3 regions of the Chryseomicrobium palamuruense genome follow, and region 3 is predicted to be linked to each of the others. Evidence: riboswitches for the same ligand, from Rfam matches in the RefSeq annotation. Region 3 holds a riboswitch; each other region holds the start of a gene.

Region 1 (2,264 bases), on a different contig from region 3:
CCTCTTCCGGAATATCGGCATGCGTTTGCGTGGTAGGGTACGTAATAAAACTCTCGACGCCCCCGAGACTCTCAGCAAATGCAATAAGTTTTAAACGTTCTAAAAAGACAGGCACCCAAGAGGCGTCGTTCAACCGAAAAGACAACATGCCGCCTTTGCCTGGATACAATACGGAATCAATCGCCGGATGCGCAGTAAGAAACGCAGCAAGCTCTCTCGCATTCTGTTGTTGACGCTCGATACGCAACCCAAGAGTCTTTAGGCTTCGCACGAGCAACCAACAGTCAAGCGGACTTGGTACAGCCCCAATCGAGTTTTGGATGACTGTGAATTGTTCGCCAAGCTCCGCACCTTTTGTGATGACTGCACCCGCTAGTACATCATTGTGTCCCCCGAGATATTTGGTGGCACTGTGGAGGACGATATCGGCTCCAAGTGTCAGTGGCTGCTGAAGGACTGGCGTATAAAAGGTATTGTCGACAATCACATAGAGGTCATGAGCTTTTGCAATATCCGAAATCGCCTTAATGTCGGTCTCTTTCATCAGCGGATTCGTTGGTGATTCAAGAAACACCGCGACGGTCTTCTCGGATATCACCGCTTTGACCTTTTCTACATCGGTCGTATCGACGTAGCAGAAGACAAGTCCTGTCCGGTCCTGGAGTTGGTGGAACAAGCGATAACTACCTCCGTATAAATCTTCCGAGACGATCAATTCATCTCCCGTGCGGAACAATTGAAGGACGGCATGCACAGCTGCCATTCCGGAACTGAAAGCAAACCCTTGGTCGCCTTTTTCTAGTGTAGCGAGTGCTTCTTCCAAAGCGGTTCGTGTCGGGTTGGCTGTCCGCGAATAATCATATCCTGTAGACTGCCCAATTCCCGGATGGATGTAAGCGGTCGATAGGTGGATCGGCAAGCTGACCGCACCCGTCGCGGGGTCTTTTCGATTTCCGGCTTGAGCCAATTTGGTTTCTAGTTGATAGGTCATATCATTTCCTCCTCGAGTGGGAGAGGGTATAGAAAAACGCCCTCTTATAAAATCATAAGAAGGCGTCTTGTTACTCTATCCCTCTTATCTTCCAGAGCTACCCGAGCTCTGCTGGAATTAGCACCATACTGTCATGCAGCTGGTTGCTGAGGTGTCGACGGGCCAGTCCCTCTACCTCTCGTGATAAGATGTTGCGTATGAAATTGCTCAGTGCATCAAAGCTTTTTATTACTTTAACGCACTGAAGGGAACGATGTCAACGACTGTTTTTGAGAATGTTGGTTGACATTGGTTTTTATTCTGTTTATAGTTAGGATAGCTACTTTGCATTACCGAGTAGTATTTCTTTTATTCAACTATCTTGCATTACAAACTAGCGAGGTGAATCAAGTGACTGTACGATCTCAGTTACTGAAGGGATTTCTTGATGGGTGCATCCTGGCAGTTATCGAGAAGCAGACGGTGTACGGCTATGAACTTTCCCGGAAGCTTCAATCTGCCGGTCTTCCAGATGTACCGGAAGGAACTATCTATCCTGTTCTCTTACGGCTTCAAAAGCAAGGATGGATCGTCAGTGAGATGCGTCCATCGGAATCAGGACCCAACCGGAAATATTATTCCATTACTCCAAGTGGTTTAGAAGCATTGACTCTCATTCGGAATGAATGGAAGCTGCTTTCTGTCCCACTTGAACATTTTTTGAAAGAGGAGGCGTAACTGTGGATACAAAAGAATTGATCAAACAGAACAACGAAAAACGCGAACTGCTTCATGAGCCGAATAAAGTATATTATGAGCAAGTTCTGATGTATATTCGGTCGAGATTGTCATTGTCAGAGCAGAAGACAGAAGAAATTCTGATGGATTTACTTGATCACATGCTTGAGGCACAGGCAAACGGAAAATCCGCCAAAGTCGTTTTTGGTGAGAATCCAAAAGCCTATGCGGATGACATCATCGAACAAATTCCGGACGAGGAAAAGCGCGATATGGTGAAGTTTTGGGGACGAATTGCGTTTCAGTTGACCGGCTACTATTTTATATGGCGTGGAATTGTCATGCTCATCCTTGCGCAGTTTACACCCGTCGATGATCGTCTTTACGTGATCCCGACCTTGATTCAAATGGCGTTAATTGCTGCGCTTGTCTATAGTGGAGTACGTTTAATTTTTGGTTGGATCAACAAAACGGCATTTGAAGAAGTAACAAAAAAAGGGCGGTTAAAAGAGGTTATTGTGGCGGGTACTTTAGGCGCTTTGGGATTTGGATTGAT
Region 2 (2,264 bases), on a different contig from region 3:
TTTTACGTGTCTCACGATCTGTGGACTCTGCATAAGGACCGAGTTGAGCAAGCGTTAGCGTTTCTCCGTTGAATTCAACTTGTGCAGATGCGACAAGCTTCGAGTAGTCCGATGCCAATTTGTTTTCTTTTTGGAGAAGTGGCATGATTTCAGGTGAGAATGATTTGATTTGGAATTCGGCAAGGTCAAACAATTGTTGCCCCCAACGTGCTTCTAAATCACTACGGAATGGTGATTCGATCAACGCTTTGTAGTAGTCTGTCACGATTTCTTCCATCTCTGGAGAGATCTCATCGAAGTAATCGCGCTCCGATTGGTAGAAGTCATCATTCGTATCAATCGATGCACGAATATATACAAGGTTAGCCATCGTTGAGAAATCAGCACGCAGCTTATTTAACGTCTTAATTGCTTCATTTTGTTCATCAAACGACTTCGCGCCTTTAAAGGCTTCTAGTGCGGTTTTTGCTTGTTCTTTTAGAGAAGACATATCTGGACGTTCATATGTATACTCTTCAAATTTCGTTGTCATACAGTATTCCTCCTTCATTTCTTCAGTTACCGAAGGTCTCAACGTCTATTGTTTCTTACTTTCCATGCTTTGGCAAGCGTTTTCGGCAGAAAAAACAGAAAATTAAAAATCGTAGTAATCGTTGAAATGACTGGATTGGGCACACTTTCATGTAGTTGAGATGTGCAGTTAGTATGAAATTGGGAGTTGACAAACAAAATAAAGGTATCCTATACTACGATTCAACAGACAGACGTATATTATACTCTTATCCAGAGTGGCGGAGGGACTAGGCCCTGCGAAGCCCGGCAACCAACAAGCATTTGCTTGGAAAGGTGCTAATTCCTACAGATTCAATTGTGATCTGGAAGATAAGAGGAGGACAAGCGTAGGCCCCTCTTCTTAACTGAAGAGGGGCTTTTGCATTGTCACTTCCTCTCTGGATGTCTGATCTGACACATTAAAGGAGGAAGAACAATGACCAATTTACGCCCAGAAACGATTTTACTTCACGGAGGACAACAGCCAGATCCAGTGACCGGTTCACGTGCAGTGCCGATCCACAAGACGACATCCTTTGTGTTCCAAAATACGGAGCATGCCCAAAACCTATTTGGCTTAAAAGAAGCGGGGAACATCTATACGCGCATTGGTAATCCGACAGTAGACGTATTTGAGCAGCGTGTCGCTCAACTAGAAGAAGGAACAGCAGCAGTTGCCTTATCTTCCGGCATGTCGGCGATTGCTTTTTCCATTCTGAACATTGCGGGGGCAGGAGACGAAATTGTAGCGGCTTCTAATCTTTACGGCGGAACGTATAATCTATTCGCTCATACGCTTCCTCGCTACGGGATTACAGTGAAGTTTGTCGATGTGACGAACCCGGAAAACTTCCGTGCAGCAGTGACACCAAATACGAAAGCCTTCTTTGCCGAGACGATTGGAAACCCAAGTCTACATGTCCTCGATATCGAAGCAGTAGCGTCTGTTGCTAATGAAATTGGCGTACCTCTTCTCATAGATAATACGTTCGCAACACCGTACGGAACACAACCGATCAAGCATGGCGCCCACGTCGTGATTCATTCGGCAACGAAATGGATTGGTGGTCACGGGACGACCATTGGTGGTGTGGTTGTAGACGGAGGCAACTTTGACTGGAACAGTGATAAGTTTCCTGGTTTCACAGAACCAGACGTGACCTATAATGGCCTTCGTTACGGCATCGATGTGGCTCAAGTTGCATTTGCTATCAAGTTGCGCGTCCAGCTTCTTCGTGATTTTGGTCCAGCCCTTAGTCCGGAAGCGGCGTTCTCATTTCTACAAGGACTCGAGACGCTACACCTACGTGTACCAAAACATAATGAGAATGCGCAAGCTGTTGCCGAATACCTGAAGCAGCATGAAGATGTGGAATGGGTCAACTACCCAGGACTTGAAGACCACCCGTCGCATGAACTAGCACAAAAGTATTTATCACAGGGAGCAGGATCGATCTTAACGTTTGGAGTCAGAGGAGGCAAAGAAGCAGGTCGTCTCTTGATTGACTCGATTCCACTGTTCTCTCACGTGGCGAATGTAGGGGATGCGAAATCATTGATCATCCATCCAGCTTCAACCACACACCAACAGTTAGGAGAGGGAGAAGAACTGTTACGCTCAGGCGTTACTCCGGAACTGGTACGCTTATCGATTGGACTGGAGCATATCGATGATATTACAGAGGCACTCGACGCAGGTTTACAAGCCATTC
Region 3 (2,264 bases):
TTTTAATTCTGGTTGTTGTTCGCTGGCGTTTTCAAGAGTTTGATTCTTCAGGACTGCATCAACAGCCTGACGGAATGCTTTACCTCCCCCCGCTGCGCCGTCCGGATGTCCGTGGACTCCTCCGCCGGCGTTGATAATGCTATCGATTCCGAAATCGTTGACGAGAAGTGGCACGAGTCCAGGATGGATACCGGCGGATGGTACTGGAAACGCCTGTTTCAATAGACTTTCATTCGTTAATTGCTCGCCGAGTGCCAAAGCCGCTGTCTTCTCCATGGCAACACTGCCGTAGGGAGAGGGGAAGAGCGAAAAGTCAGCGCCGGCGTAACGCGTCAGCTTGCCAAGAGCCAGCGGAGCTGCGACACCGTAGAATGGGGAAGAAGTGAATGCCCCGCTGAAGGCGGGATGGGCCATGAGAGGCAACCCAATGTCATTGTCTTCCGCTAATTCTTGTAGCACATCAAGTCCATACGCATGAACATTGAATAGTAAAGCATCGGCGCCGAGTTCACGTGCCCTACGCGCTTTGTCCCGAAGCTGCGACGTGCGGCCCGACAGGTTGACTGCGTAGAGTGTGCGATGGCCGGTTTCAGCATAGACCTCTTGTAATACTGCTTTTGCCGCGGTAATGCGTTGTTCAAAAGGAGTCAACGGATTGTCGAACAGAATTTCGTCGTCCTTGACGAGATCGACGCCACCTAGTGCTTGCTGTCTTAATTGTGCTGTTAAATAATTGAGGTCGCGGCCAATGACACCTTTGAAGATGCTCATCACGAGTGGCCGGCCGTGGACATTCAGCAATCCGCGGATACCATCAATACCGAAACGCGGTCCCGGAAACTGTTTCAGTAGATCTTCTTCAAAGTCGAGGTCCAGCAATTTTACTTCACCGTCGAGAGACAACTTACCGAACACGGTGGTCAGGATCGCTGGAAAATCTGCTGAAAAATTCGCACTTGGATAGGAAACGGTGATGTGTGCTTTTATTTCATCCGGCTTGAGGGGGTGCGGAACTTCTGGGGATTCCTCCACTGACACCACTTCACCTTTATGCTTTTTCAATTGTTCCTGTTCAAGCAGCGGTAAATCAGTCCATGATCCGATCGTGAGTCCTAGCGCAATGCCTTCAGCTTTCTTTTCGAAAGACCCCGCTTTTCCGTATACCTGGTAGCTTGCTGTCAGTCTGCTCATGATGTGACACTCCTTTAATAAAATCTAGACATAAAAAAACCTCTTCAAATAAGAAGAGGTTAAGGGCATTAACGACTTCTTATTTCTCAGCCATTCATTTCTGGCTGCAAGAATTAGCACCGTGTTCATCACTGGACCGGTTGCCGGGCTTCGTAGGGCTTGTCCCTCCACCTGCTCTAAATAAGAATTGGATATTCGGTTTAGTCGATACAATAAAGTAATTCTGATTATTCCATGTATGAAGAATTCTGTCAATAAATAATTATGAGAAATTTTTTAGGAGTTGGGCCCAATACAAACGTCAAGTCGCTTGCTAATGAAGGTCCTCCATATGTCGAAACTCATATCAAAAAAATAAATAATTCCTATTGACAGTCAATTCTGACTCGTGATAGGATTCAAAACAGAACAACAACCACATACAATTTTAGTACTCTTATCAAGAGCTGGCAGAGGGACAATGGCCCGATGACGCCCAGCAACCGACCGTAATACCTTCGTGAGAAGGGGCGCTTTATGCGCCGGGATGAACATCCCGCAAGGCACGGTGCTAATTCCATCAGAAATTTGATTTCTGAAAGATAAGAGGCATGGAACCTCTTAATTCTACGCCTCTTTCTTTCGGGAAAGAGGCGTTTTTATTATTGGATTTGAGAGGAAGATGATTGTGACAACATCAGCAATTTCAACATATGAGCCTTTGACGGAAGAAACGGCCATCAAATTGGCGGCGAGACTTTTCCCAGAAGGCGCGATTCTTAAATGCCAGGAAATCGGCGATGGCAATTTGAATTATGTCTTTCGTGTAAGTGACTCGAAAAGCGATAAAGGGGTTATCATCAAACAGGCACTTCCCTACGCGAAAGTGGTGGGCGAAAGTTGGCCGCTGACATTAAAACGTGCAGCGATTGAAGCAGCGGCCCTGCGGAAGCATAGCGAGTTTGCAGCTGTCCTAGTACCGGAAGTATACGGCACGGATGAAACATTGGCCTATACAATTATGGAGGACCTTTCTCATCTGACAATTGCCCGAGAAGGCTTGATACAAGGGAAGAATTATCCGAATTTATCCG

Evidence for each region. A riboswitch is a leader RNA that binds a small molecule or an ion and turns the genes downstream of it on or off. The one in region 3 is predicted to bind S-adenosylmethionine.
Region 1: it holds a riboswitch for S-adenosylmethionine, as region 3 does, so the genes downstream of both, ACFO0S_RS02540 (aminotransferase class I/II-fold pyridoxal phosphate-dependent enzyme) here and mtnW (2,3-diketo-5-methylthiopentyl-1-phosphate enolase) in region 3, are expected to answer to the same signal.
Region 2: it holds a riboswitch for S-adenosylmethionine, as region 3 does, so the genes downstream of both, ACFO0S_RS01530 (O-acetylhomoserine aminocarboxypropyltransferase/cysteine synthase family protein) here and mtnW (2,3-diketo-5-methylthiopentyl-1-phosphate enolase) in region 3, are expected to answer to the same signal.

Annotation. Positions count from the first base shown of each region.
Region 1 is NZ_JBHSEF010000009.1:208,052-210,315, reverse strand. It holds gene ACFO0S_RS02540 (aminotransferase class I/II-fold pyridoxal phosphate-dependent enzyme) at 1-991, opposite strand, end outside; SAM riboswitch class I at 1,073-1,181, opposite strand; gene ACFO0S_RS02535 (PadR family transcriptional regulator) at 1,382-1,708, shown strand; gene ACFO0S_RS02530 (DUF1129 family protein) at 1,711-2,264, shown strand, end outside.
Region 2 is NZ_JBHSEF010000009.1:34,183-36,446, forward strand. It holds gene ACFO0S_RS01525 (M3 family oligoendopeptidase) at 1-532, opposite strand, end outside; SAM riboswitch class I at 777-889, shown strand; gene ACFO0S_RS01530 (O-acetylhomoserine aminocarboxypropyltransferase/cysteine synthase family protein) at 989-2,264, shown strand, end outside.
Region 3 is NZ_JBHSEF010000024.1:68,657-70,920, reverse strand. It holds gene mtnW (2,3-diketo-5-methylthiopentyl-1-phosphate enolase) at 1-1,191, opposite strand, end outside; SAM riboswitch class I at 1,268-1,378, opposite strand; SAM riboswitch class I at 1,625-1,779, shown strand; gene mtnK (S-methyl-5-thioribose kinase) at 1,859-2,264, shown strand, end outside.